2 regions of the Levilactobacillus zymae genome follow, and region 2 is predicted to be linked to the other one. Evidence: predicted binding sites of a transcription regulator. Region 2 holds the regulator's gene; the other holds the start of a gene.

Region 1 (6,674 bases), 460 kb from region 2:
CCGCGTTACTGATGGCTTCCACCCCGGTTAAGGACGATGACCCGGAGGAGAAAGCTCTTAAGAACAGTAGGAGTGTCATCCCCTGCACCGGTGCGCCAATCGCTGCCGCAGCGTGGTAAGTCACGTGACCCGTTACGATGTTGTAAAACCCAACACCGACCATCACCAGAATCATGAGGATGAAGAAGTAGACCGGCACGGTCAGAAAGGCCGCCGATTCCCGCATCCCCCGCAAGTTCAACAGCATAATCCCAATAACAATTAACACTGAGATTAAAACTGAATACGGATATAACGCAGGGATCGCCGACGTAATCGCCTCGGTCCCGGAAGTGGTTGATACGGCCACCGTTAACATGTAATCAACCAGTAGCGAACCACCAGCGACCAAACCAGCCGATTGCCCCCAATTGGTGCTAGCGACCGCATAGGCCCCTCCACCGGACGGGTAAGCATGAATAATTTGCTGGTAAGAAAGCGTGATCGCAAATAACAGAACTAAAACCAACGCAGCAATCCATAACTGATACATCAAGGCTGCAGCGGATAAAGTAATTAGGACTGTGGTAATTTGCTCAGTACCATAAGCCACGGAGGATAAGGCATCAGAGGATAGCAACGCTAAGGCTTTAAACTTAGTGAGCGCCTGACCGCCTTCGTCCATGGTCTTGAGGGGTTTTCCAATCAAAACCCGCTTTAAATAATGCCACATGACTATTTACTCCTTATCTCCACGAAAATAATAATTCGAAAATCCGGTCATTGGCCGGGCTATTCAACACCACTCGCTTTTGCGAATGCAAACGTCATTCTACTACTTCTAGCTCAACATTACCACAATTCTTAGCGTAAGCAAGCTGCAATTTTGGGACCCATTTTGCCAACCGAAAAAATAAAGCGCTCTCATAAAAAGCAATGCCGTTATCCCCCGTCCCCGTAAGGCTAATCGTGACTCCGCACTAACTAAATTTCCGCTTAATTATCTCACGGATTCGCGCAACCTCGCCGGTTAACCGACGGTGCTTAGGCCGAACTATCTGCCGTTATAATCATTTAAATTATCGGCAATTCCGTACCCACGTTCTCACGGCACACAAAAACACCCCCGCCAATGACGAGGGTGTCTGTGACACATTGTTATGCGTTAAGAACGGTTTTACATCATACCGCCCATGCCGGGTTGTGCGGCTGGGGCAGCTGGTGCTGGGTTCTTTTCTGGCTTTTCAGCGACAACGGCTTCAGTGGTCAACAACAAGGCGGAAACGGAGGCCGCGTTTTGCAGAGCAGAACGGGTAACCTTGGTTGGGTCGGTAATCCCGGCAGCAACCATGTCTTCGTACTTGTCATCGGCAGCGTTGTAACCAACACCTGGCTTTTCACCCTTCAAGTGTTCAACCACAACGGAGCCTTCGACCCCGGCGTTCGTGGCGATTTGACGAACGGGTTCTTCCAACGCGCGCAGCACGATGTTAACCCCGGTCTGTTCGTCGCCTTCAGCCTTCACGGCAGCAACATCCTTGATCACGTTGATCAAAGCAGTCCCACCACCGGCAACGAAGCCTTCTTCAACGGCGGCACGGGTCGCGTTCAAGGCATCTTCAATCCGGTACTTACGTTCCTTCAATTCGGTTTCGGTAGCAGCACCGACCCGAACCACAGCAACACCGCCGGCCAACTTAGCCAAACGTTCCTTCAGCTTGTCACGGTCGAAGTCAGAAGTCGTGTCAGCGATTTGACCCTTGATTTCTTCAACCCGAGCAGCGATTTGGTCCTTGGTACCAGAACCTTCCACGATGGTGGTGTTGTCCTTGGTAACGTTGACCTTTTGGGCTTGACCTAATTGATCGATGGTCGTGTCCTTCAAGTTCAGACCTAAGTCATCGGTAATGACAGTCCCGCCAGTCAGAACGGCGATGTCTTGAAGTTGAGCCTTCCGCCGGTCACCAAAGCCTGGGGCCTTAACGGCAACCACGTTGAAGGTTCCCCGCATCTTGTTCAGAACCAAGGTTGGTAAAGCTTCACCGGTAATGTCATCGGCAATGATCAACAGGGAACGACTTTGTTCAACCACGGATTGTAATAATGGTAAGATATCTTGAATGTTGGCAATCTTCTTGTCGGTAATCAAGATGTATGGGTTGTCCAAGTTAGCTTCCATCTTGTCGTTGTCGGTGACCATGTATTGTGACATGTAGCCACGGTCGAATTGCATTCCTTCAACCACGTCCAAGCTGGTGTCCACCCCACGGGATTCTTCAATGGTGATGACCCCGTCGTTACCAACCTTTTCCATGGCATCCGCAATCAGCGAACCCGTTTCTTTGCTAGCAGAAGAAATAGAAGCGATTTGGGCGATATCGTCCTTGGTCTTCACGTCATGGGACATCTTGTGTAACCCATCAACTGCGGCAGCCGTCGCCTTCTCAATCCCCCGACGGATACCAACTGGGTTAGCACCGGCAGTGACGTTCTTCATTCCTTCGTTCACGATGGCTTGGGTCAGAACCGTTGCGGTCGTGGTCCCATCACCAGCGATGTCGTTGGTCTTGGAAGCAACTTCGGAAACCAGCTTAGCGCCCATGTTTTCAAAGTGGTCTTCTAATTCGATCGACTTCGCAATCGTCACCCCATCGTTCGTGATGGTTGGGTTACCGTAACTTTGTTCCAAAACAACGTTACGTCCCTTAGGTCCTAAGGTGGTCTTCACCGTGTCGGCTAACTTGTCAACACCGGCTAACATTGCGCTACGTGCATCTTCAGAAAACTTCAATTCTTTAGCCATTATTCTAGTTCACCTCATACAAAATTTTTTTAAAAATGAGTTTTTGGATCAATCGTTGGGAAAGAATTAGTCGATAATCGCAACTAAGTCCTTTTCGTGTAAAACAAGGTAAGTCTTGTCTTGGTACTTCACTTCAGTACCGGAATACTTGTCAAACAAAACCTTGTCGCCAACCTTGACGCTTGGCGCAACCTTTTCGCCATTGTCCAACACCCGGCCGTCACCGACTGCAACGACGTTGGCCGTTTGAGGCTTTTCCTGGGCATTACTTGCTAACACAATGCCGCCAACCGTTTCTTCTTGTTCTTGTGGTTGGTCTAAAATGACGCGGTCTCCTAATGGTTTTAACACTTGAATCCCTCCAATAAACTGACTAATTAACTTTAGTTTTAGCACTATTAGCACTTGACTAACATAAGTGCTAATCACAGTTTCTAATATATGATTTTTTGTTTTAAAAATCAAGGAATTTGGCAAACTTTCTTGGTGAGTGCTAATTTGTCCCTATTCTACCTAAACTCCGGCAACGTCCCCACTTATTTCACCCGGAATCTGAGAAACTTAAGGTTTTGCTTACCTTTCCCTAGACCTTCAGTCTAATTCAGCTGGAAAATTCTCGCTTACACTGCGCCATCGCCGAAACGTGCTTACCAGGGGCAACGGGTTCCGCTTAAACCCGATTAGCCAAGTGCGTTGCCATTAACAGGTGCTGGATTTTTGTCCTGAAACTATCGCCATCTGCGGCTGCTGAAACGTGCGACTGACGGGCAGCCGGTTCCGCTTAACCCCGATTAGCCAAGTGCGTTGTCATTAACAGGTGCTGGATTTTTGCCTTAAAATTATCGCCATCTGCGGCCGCTGAAACGTGCTTACCAGGGGCAACGGGTTCCGCTTAACCCCATTTCGGCAATTAGCCAAGCCCAGGCTAATCACCGAAATGACGTTAATGCTCGCCCGCTGACCGCCCCTGGACGCACTCTTATACAAAAAAAGCCGTAATCCTTTCAGACTACGACTCTTGTTTAATCTTTGTGATTGTAATGTTCCAAGAAGTAAATCAAGGTTTGTAATTCGTTGGTCAGATCCACGTTTTGGACCCGCACGCCCTTAGGTACCGTGATGCGTAGCGGCGTGAAGTTCAAGATTCCCTTGATGCCCCCCGCGACCGCTTCGTTTGTGACCTCTTGGGCCACGTCCGATGGGACCGTCAAGATGGCCACTTGGATTTGTTGCTCTTCCAGTTGCGTCCGTAAATCCGTCATCGGATAAATTGGAACCCCGCTTTGGATCGTGTTCGCAATATCCTCGTTAATATCGAACGCCGCACTAATCCGTACGTTGCTATCTTGGTGAAAGTTAAAGTTCAACAACGCGTGACCCATATTTCCGACCCCGATCAACGCCACGTTGGTCAGCCGGTCCTGATTTAAAATCTTGCGGAAGAACTTAATCAGGCTTTCAACGTCGTAGCCGTAACCCCGCTTTCCTAGGGCGCCGAAGTAGGAAAAGTCCCGCCGAATGGTGGCCGAGTCGACCTTTACGGCTTCAGAAAGCTCCGTCGAAGAGACCCGCGTTTTATCGGCATCTAGTAGGATGTTTAAGTAGCGATAATAAATCGGCAATCGTTTCGCCGTCGCGCGTGGAATTTTTTGTTCTGTCAAAGCATGTTACCTCCTAATCAATTATTGCCGGTCATCGCTAAAACCACATCAGTCCCCACGACTTATAGGCTTAACTTATTCGACAATTGTGAAACCTCATTTCCTATAGATTATAGCATATCAGCTAATCTTGTGAAAGAAATTGCAAATAATTATTATCAGCTTTCACAATCTGCATCGGTGAGCAGCGCTTTAAATTATTTCACAAAGTCATCCAAAACGCAATTTTTTATTTACTGAGCCGTTCAGGGGCGACACGATGGGAAAATGCGGGCAATTAACCTGACAATATTTCGGCTTAACTGCACAATATGCTAAAATGTAGAGTATTAATAACCGCAAATTGCGTAAAGGAGGTTGGTTTTGTGATTCTCTTACAAGTCCAACAAGTGACCCGGCGTTTCGGGGCCACCGTCCTCTTCCACGATGTCAATCTCGACGTCGCCGAACACGGACGGGTCGCCTTAGTCGGGCGCAACGGGGCTGGTAAATCCACCCTGATTAAAATGATTGCCGGGGAAACCACCCCCGACGAAGGTCAAATTACCCGTAAACGGGGCCTGACCGTGGGGTATCAAGCCCAAAATGCGGGACTAAATTCCGATAAATCGGTCTGGGACGAAATGCTCACCGTCTTTGCCAAGCAGCGCGCCATGGAACGCAAGATTCACGACCTGGAAGCCCAAATGAGTGATCCCAGCGTGATTGCCGACACCGAACAGTTCGACCAGATCACCAAAACCTACGATCAACTCCAACAGGACTTTAGTGATCAGAACGGCTACGGTTATCAAGCCGAAATTCGCGGCGTGTTGCACGGATTTGAATTTGGCGAGGAATTCTACGATAAACCCATCAGCGAACTCTCCGGGGGCCAACGCACGCAACTGGCCTTGGCCAAACGCCTGCTGGAAAAACCCGATCTCCTCATCCTGGACGAACCCACCAACCACTTAGACGTCGAGACGCTGACCTGGCTAGAAGGTTACCTCCAAGGCTATCCGGGAGCCTTGCTCGTGGTTTCCCATGACCGTTACTTTCTGGACCACGTGGCCACCGAAGTCTACGATATGGCCCGTGGCAGTCTCCATCATTACCCGGGAAATTATTCGCACTTCATCGACGAAAAGGCCCAACGACTCCAACAGGAATGGAAGGAATACGACAAGCAGCAGACCGAAATCTCGAAACTTGAAGACTTTGTCAACCGCAACATTGTCCGTGCTTCCACTACTAAACGGGCCCAAGCGCGGCGCAAACAATTGGAGAAAATGGACCGGCTGGATAAACCCGAAGGGGACGAGAAGGTTGCCCGCTTCACCTTTCGGCCCCACCGTCAAAGCGGCAACGTGGTCCTCGACGTGGTCAACGCCGCGGTCGGGTACGACGGCCAGACCTTGTGCTCGCCCATCAACCTCGACATCAAGAAACACCAGGCCATCGCCATCGTGGGGCCTAACGGGGTGGGCAAATCCACCCTACTCAAAACGATTCTCGGGAAGATTCCGGCACTCAAGGGCCAGATCATCTTCGGTACCGGCGTGGACACCGGTTACTACGACCAGGACCAGGCCAACTTGCACGACAAGAAGACCGTTTTGCACGAGCTTTGGGACGACCACCCCACGACACCCGAGGGCGATATCCGCTCGATCCTGGGTAGCTTCCTGTTTACCGGCGCCGACGTCGACAAGACCGTTCACAGCCTAAGTGGGGGCGAAAAAGCTCGGTTACTTTTGACTAAGCTGGCCCTGCGTCACGACAACTTCTTGATGCTCGACGAACCCACCAACCACTTGGACATCGACAGCCGCGAGGTTTTGGAAACGGCTTTAAACGAATTTGACGGCACCATCCTGTTCGTCTCTCACGACCGGTACTTCATCAACCAGGTGGCCAACCAGGTCATCGAACTGAGTCCAGACGGGACGACCCGTTACCTGGGGAACTACGACTACTACGTGGACAAAAAGGCCGAGCAGGACGCTTACGCGGCCAAAGAAGCCGCCGAAGCCGAAGCGGCCCACCCCACGGTCGCCGCACCCAAGCAAACGCAGGTCGACTACCAGCAACAAAAAGAACACCAAAAAGTCAAACGCAAGCTATCCCGACAGGTCGACGCCCTCGAAGCACAGATGGCCAAATTGGAAGCCCAAAAGGCCGATATCGAAAAAACCATGAGTCAGCCCGACTACTTTAACGACGTCGAGAAACTGGGAGACCTGCAGCAA
Region 2 (6,674 bases):
ACCCTGCAACCGCATTTGTTGGCCGTCATCCACCCCAGCGGGAATGGTGACCTCCACTTCGTGCCGTTGTTCTTCGTGACCAGAACCACCACAGGTTGGGCACTTTTCCTTGATTTCTTGACCCGTTCCGTGACAAACCGGGCAAGGTTGCTGACTTTGCATCCGGCCCAGCGGCGTGTTGGTGACCGTGGTCACGTAACCGGAGCCGCCACATTGGTGACAGGTGACCGGTGAGGTGCCGGGTTTGGCCCCGTTCCCCCCACAGGTGTGACACTGTGCCTCACGGGTGTAGGTGATCTTAGTTTTCTTACCAAAGATGGCTTCTTCAAAGGTCAAGTTCATCTGGTACTGCAGGTCCCGACCCGGCCGTGGCGCGTTCGGGTTCCGTTGACCGCCCCCACCAAAGAATTGGTTGAAGATGTCGTCGAAACCGCCACCGCCGAAGCCGCCACCACCAAAACCGCCAGCTTGGCCGCCACCAAAGCCGCCGAAGCCGCCTTGCGCACCGTCTGCCGACCCGTATTGGTCGTAGTTTTGCCGTTTCTGTTTATCGCCCAAGACGTCGTAAGCATCCTGGACTTCCTTGAACTTTTCCGCCGCATCAGGGGCCTTATTAAGGTCTGGGTGATACTTCTTGGATAATTTCCGGTAGGCCTTCTTGATTTCGTCTTGACTGGCGTCCTTAGAGACACCAAGTACACCATATAAGTCCTTTTGCGCCATCGTTTTCCTCCCAATCAAATCCCGATATTAAAAAACTACTAGTAAGAATAGCATACCTCGAAACAAAAAGCCAAAGCCCCGCGGACTCTGACTTTTTGCCCTAACTTATTCTCAAAGTTGGCTTGGCTTACTTGTTATCGTCATCGTGAACTTCATGGAAGTCACCGTCAACGGTATTATCATCCTTACCACCATTGTTCGTCGTGTCGTTACCTTGAGCACCTTGGGCCCCAGTAGCGCCGGCCGCACCAGCGGCCCCGCCCTGAGCATTTTGGGCTTGTTGATACAACTTCACGGAGAGGTCTTGGATAATCTTAGTTAAGTCATCCTTCTTGGTCTTCATATCATCCAGGTTGTTGGCTTCTTGGGCCTTCTTCAAAGCATCCCGTGCGTCTTCAGCCTTCTTGATTTCATCGTCGGAAACCTTGCCCTTAACTTCCTTTAAGGTCTTATCGGTCTGGAAGAGGAGTTGGTCGACTTCGTTCTTGGTGTCGACTTCTTCCTTACGTTGCTTATCGGCCGCTTCGTTTTCCTTAGCTTCCTTCATCATCTTTTCGATTTCGTCGTCGGACAGACCGTCGGAACTCTTGATGGTGATCTTTTGTTCCTTGTTGGTCCCCATGTCCTTAGCCGAAACGTTAACGATCCCGTTCTTATCGATATCGAAGGTCACTTGGATTTGAGGAACCCCACGTGGGGCGGCTGGAATGTCCGTCAGCTGGAAGTTCCCTAACGTCTTGTTGTCAGCAGCCATTGGCCGTTCACCTTGCAAGACGTGGATATCAACGGCCGGTTGGTTATCAGCCGCCGTAGAGAAGACTTGAGACTTGCTCGTTGGAATGGTCGTGTTGCGATCAATCAGCTTAGTGAAGACGCCACCCATGGTTTCAATCCCTAAGGATAATGGGGTAACATCCAACAGCACAACGTCCTTCACGTCACCGGTAATGACCCCACCTTGAACGGCAGCCCCTAAGGCCACGGCTTCGTCTGGGTTGATAGAGTGACTTGGTTCCTTACCCGTCCACTTTTGAACGGCTTCTTGAACGGCTGGAATCCGGGTGGACCCACCGTTTAAGATGACCACGTTGATATCGGAAGCTTGTAAGTCGGCATCCTTCAAGGCGTTTTCCACTGGAATCCGCGTCTTTTCAACCAAGTCAGCGGTCAATTCATTGAACTTAGCCCGCGTTAAGGACTTTTCCAAGTGCAGTGGGCCGTTAGCGCCGGCAGAAATAAATGGCAAGCTAATGGAAGCTTCCGTCACTCCGGAGAGGTCCTTCTTAGCCTTTTCAGCCGCATCCTTCAACCGTTGTAAGGCCATCTTGTCCTTGGACAAGTCAACACCATTTTCATCCTTGAAGCCGGCAATTAACCAGTCCATGATCTTTTGGTCAAAGTCATCCCCACCTAAATGGGTATCCCCGTTAGTGGACAGAACGTCAAAGACACCGTCCCCTAAGTCCAGGATGGAGACATCAAACGTCCCCCCACCTAAGTCGTAGACCATGATCTTTTCGTCTTTATCTTGCTTGTCCAAGCCGTAAGCTAAGGCCGCAGCGGTTGGTTCGTTGATGATCCGCTTAACGTCCAAGCCCGCAATCTTCCCGGCATCCTTCGTGGCTTGCCGTTGAGCATCGTTGAAGTAGGCGGGTACCGTAATCACGGCTTGCGAAACCGTATCACCAATGTAGTCTTCAGCAAACGACTTCAAGTGTTGCAAAATCATCGCGGAGATTTGTTCTGGCGTGTAGTCCTTGCCGTCCACACTAACCTTGTAGCCGGCTTCACCCATGTGACTCTTAATGGATGAAATCGTGTTCGGGTTGGTAATGGCTTGACGCTTGGCCACTTCACCCACTTGGGTTTCCCCATCTTTAAAGGCCACAACGGATGGCGTCGTCCGGGCGCCTTCCTTGTTGGCAATAATCTTTGGTGTACTACCTTCCAAAACGGCAACGGCGGAGTTCGTCGTCCCTAAGTCAATCCCAATAATTTTGTTGCTTGCCATCAAAAATTCCCTCTTTTACTGTTAGATTTTTAATTTATTGTGCAACAACCACCATGGCCGGTCGTAATACCCGGTCCTTTAACTGATACCCCTTTTGGAGCACCTGAACCACCGTTTCAGCCGGTTGGTCATCACTGGCCGGAACCGTCTGAACGGCCTGGTGTAAGGTCGGATCAAACTTTTGACCCAACGCAACCACTTCAGTCACATGGTTGCGCTTCAGGGCATCTTCCAAGTGATCGTAGGTCATCTGAACACCCTTCTTCAACCCCGTTGCCGCTTCGTCCTTAGCTTCAACGGCCAGCGCCCGTTCCAGGTTATCAATCACCGGTAAGATATCCTTAGCCAACTGTTGACCATCGTACTTGATCAACGTCGCCTGTTCTTTTTGGAACCGCGTTTGCATATTTTGAATCTCGGCTTCGGCCCGGAGGTACTTGTCCTCCATGGCAGAAGACTTCTGCTTCAGCTCCGCTAACTCGGCTGCCTGAGGATCCGGCTTGGTGGCCTGTTTTTCAGCCTTAGTGGTTGGTTGCTCAGCGGCGCTCGACGCTGAGGTCTTCACGTCCGCTGCTGGTTGATCTGGTGTTGCCTGCTGGACTTGTTTAGCGTCAGCAGATTTCGGTTGCTTATCAGCCACGAATGAACCCCTTCCTTTCTGTTACTCGTCGTAATAACGATAATAATCGAGTAGTTTTTTCGCGAGCTCTTCACGAAACGCGCCAACCAGACCTAACATTCGCGAATATGGCATTCGCGTAGGTCCTAAAATGGCGATCATTCCGCGACCGTGCTGATTAACGTCGTAGGTTGCCGTAATCAAACTATAATTACGCAATGCGTCGTTAGTCATTTCGTTACCAATCTGCACGGAAATGTTATCCCGTGGCTGACCCAAGACGTTGGCGATATCATCCGTCTTATCAATCAACGAATACAACGCCTTTAAAGAATCAACGTCACTATCCTGTGAGAAGTTCAACAGGTTCAAGCGACCGCCCACGTAGAAACGCTCCTGCGCCGCCCGAGTCAAGACATCCCCAAAGATATCCAAGAATCCCTGCGGACTTTGCAGGTAATGCGTAATCTTCGCGGGAATGTCGGTCCGTAACTTCTGCAACACTTCCGGTAAGGTCAACCCGACTAACTGATCGTTAATCAAGCGGACAACGGCTTCCAACTGCTCACCTGTCACCGCTTCGGTCACATCAAACGTTTGATTTTCCACGTCCCCACTATCGGTAACTAAAATCGCCATGACTTGCCGGTGGCCTAAGGGGACCAACCGAAAGCCACTTAACCGACTATCCTTGAGTTCTGGCTTTAAGGTAAAGGCCGTGTAGCTGGTCAAATTCGATAAAATGGTGGCCGATTGGGAGATAATCTCATCAATCTTATGGAAGTCACCGCCCAGTGACGATTGGATCATGCTCAAGTCATTAGGCCGCAACGGGTCTGGCTTAACCAAATGATCCACGTAGTAGCGATAACCTTCGACGGACGGAATCCGCCCAGAAGACGAGTGGGTCTTCCGAATCAACCCTTGGTCTTCCAAGGCCGCCATTTCATTACGAATCGTGGCCGAACTGACGTGGATGGGTAACTGCTTAGCTAGTGCCTTGGATCCCACCGGAACACCACTGTTGGTGAAATCACGGACAATGGCTCGCAGAATCATCATCTGTCTTTCTGACAGCATCACAATCACCCCTTTTTTAGCACTCAATCTTCCAAGTGCTAAGACACATATATAATGTAGCAAAATCGCGTTTTTAAGTCAAGAAATCCAGCAAGAAATTTAGCAATCTCTTAGGTTAAGTGCTAATTTTTTAATTTACGGCCCGATTTAACCCGGCAAACCAGGGAATCCGGTCTTTCCGTTAAGCGGCTAACGCTTAAGTTTCCCCACCAGACCGTTAGTTTAGCACAGCAAAATGGCCAACCCTAATCATTCATCAGGGTTGGCCATCAGTCTATTCGTGGCGCGCCACCTGGGCAAAGTACGCGCGGGTATCCGCCTCATCTTGGGCTAATTGCGCCACCAGGCCGTCCGCATTGTCGAATTTTACCTCACCGCGTAATCGGTGGTGCCATTCAACGGCTACGGACTCGCCGTAAAGGTTGCCGTGAAAATCCAATAAATTCATTTCCACAGTAATGGGGCGATGCTCCCCAAAGGTCACATTGCGCCCAACCGAGATCATCCCGGGATACCAGATGGCCCCGACCTTCAGCCGAGCCGTGTAAACGCCAATTCCCGGGAGCCATTGATTCTCCGGGACTAAGACGTTAGCCGTTGGGTACCCAATGGTCCGCCCCCGGGCTTCTCCGTGCACCACTAAGCCCGTGGTGCGATAAGGATAGCCCAACAGCTGGTTCACCAGATCAACTTGACCCGCCTTCATGGCTGCCCGAATTCGTGACGAACTAACTTTACCGTTTGCTAGCGTTTCGGCCGGCACCGTCTCCACAGCAAACCGTCCCTGCGCATATTCGGGGAGCCGGTCCATGATCGCCACGTCCTTGGGGCCATAGGTGTGATCAAACCCCGCGACCGCTACAACCGTGTGGAACGGCACCAGGTAGTGATCCACAAATTCTTGCGGCGTCTGCGCGGCGAATTCACCGGTATAGTTCACCCAAAAAACCCGCTCAACTCCCAACCGTTCTAACTGCCGCAATTTACGTGGTTCTGGGCTCAAATATTTACGGTCGTCGTTAGTCAACGGTCGGTAAACCAGCGCCGGATGATGGTCGTACGTCAATACGGCTAGCTTGACGCCCCGCTTTTGGGCCAGAACCTTCGCGCGATTAATCACGGCCTGGTGGCCCAAGTGCACGCCATCAAAGAATCCCATGGCTAAGACCACTGGATCTGCGGGAATTTTCCGGGGATCCAATGGATGATGTATTCGAATAACTTCCATAAACGGCTATTCACTCCTTCACTTTACTCCACCGTAAACATCTTCAACGGCTTATATTGTTGTTTAGTGGCCGACCATTGGTAGAGACACTTAGTGGCCCCTTGGTAAGTCAACGCAACGGTAGGAACGATACTGGGGTCCGTTTCAATTTCAGCGGGACTCAAAAACACCCCGTTTTTAACTAACCCCCAAAGCTTCTCGGACAACGCCACGTGCGGGTAATCCTGCAAAGCGTAGTCGATCGGTCGTAAAACCGTGGCCAGGTCATCTTGGGCCACGGCGGTTGCGACCTGCTCTAAGGTCACCGCCTGATCCAGGGTAAACCCACCGCTCTTAAGTCGCGTTAGCGAGGCCATCACGGCCGGAACGCCTAGTTTCTTTCCTAGGTCCACCGCTAGTGTCCGGACGTAGGTTCCCTTGGAGCAGCTGACCTCAAAGTCAATGGTCTGGGTTCCAGCTTGCGCATCAAAGGTTCCCGCGTCCCGCAATGTGAAGGCCGTTACCGTGATGGTCCGCGTCGGCCGTTCCACGGTTTCGCCCGCCCGTGCATACTCGTAAAGCTTCCGTCCCCGGACCTTAACCGCCGAATACATGGGCGGCGTCTGCTGGATGGTTCCCGTTAACTGGGCCGCCGCAGCTTGTAGGTCAGTCAGTGAGAACGGCTGGGACAACACCTGTCGGGCCACTTCATCACCTTCGAGATCCTCGGTGGTGGTCGCTAGACCCAACGTGACTTGGCCCCGGTAAACCTTCCCCGACGCCATCAGGTACGGAACAACCTTGGTCGCCGACCCGATGCAAATGGGTAAAACACCGTCAACCCCGGGATCTAGCGTCCCACTGTGGCCGACCTTCTTGGTATGCAAAATGTGTCGGAGCTTCGCGACACAGTCAAAACTTGTGAGGCCCCGTTCCTTATACAGGGGGATAATTCCGTTCACTTTCAGTCCTCCATTTCAAAAAGAGGACGCTGATCTGTGCTGATCAGCGTCCTCAAGTTCTCAACTACCCGG

Evidence for each region. Region 2 encodes HrcA, which represses chaperone genes, less so after heat shock. Its sites were predicted from a motif close to TTAGCACTCNNNNNNNNNGAGTGCTAA; they were not measured.
Region 1: groES (co-chaperone GroES) is a predicted target of HrcA. The motif match lies at 3,181-3,207, and genes of this name have one in related genera.

The regions. Positions count from the first base shown of each region.
Region 1 is NZ_JAVLAS010000001.1:986,768-993,441, reverse strand. It holds gene RI501_RS04465 (APC family permease) at 1-712, opposite strand, end outside; gene groL (chaperonin GroEL) at 1,157-2,782, opposite strand; gene groES (co-chaperone GroES) at 2,849-3,133, opposite strand; gene RI501_RS04450 (redox-sensing transcriptional repressor Rex) at 3,805-4,443, opposite strand; gene RI501_RS04445 (ABC-F family ATP-binding cassette domain-containing protein) at 4,809-6,674, shown strand, end outside.
Region 2 is NZ_JAVLAS010000001.1:1,444,406-1,451,079, reverse strand. It holds gene dnaJ (molecular chaperone DnaJ) at 1-723, opposite strand, end outside; gene dnaK (molecular chaperone DnaK) at 851-2,734, opposite strand; gene grpE (nucleotide exchange factor GrpE) at 2,769-3,374, opposite strand; gene hrcA (heat-inducible transcriptional repressor HrcA) at 3,396-4,433, opposite strand; gene ribF (riboflavin biosynthesis protein RibF) at 4,708-5,661, opposite strand; gene truB (tRNA pseudouridine(55) synthase TruB) at 5,685-6,602, opposite strand.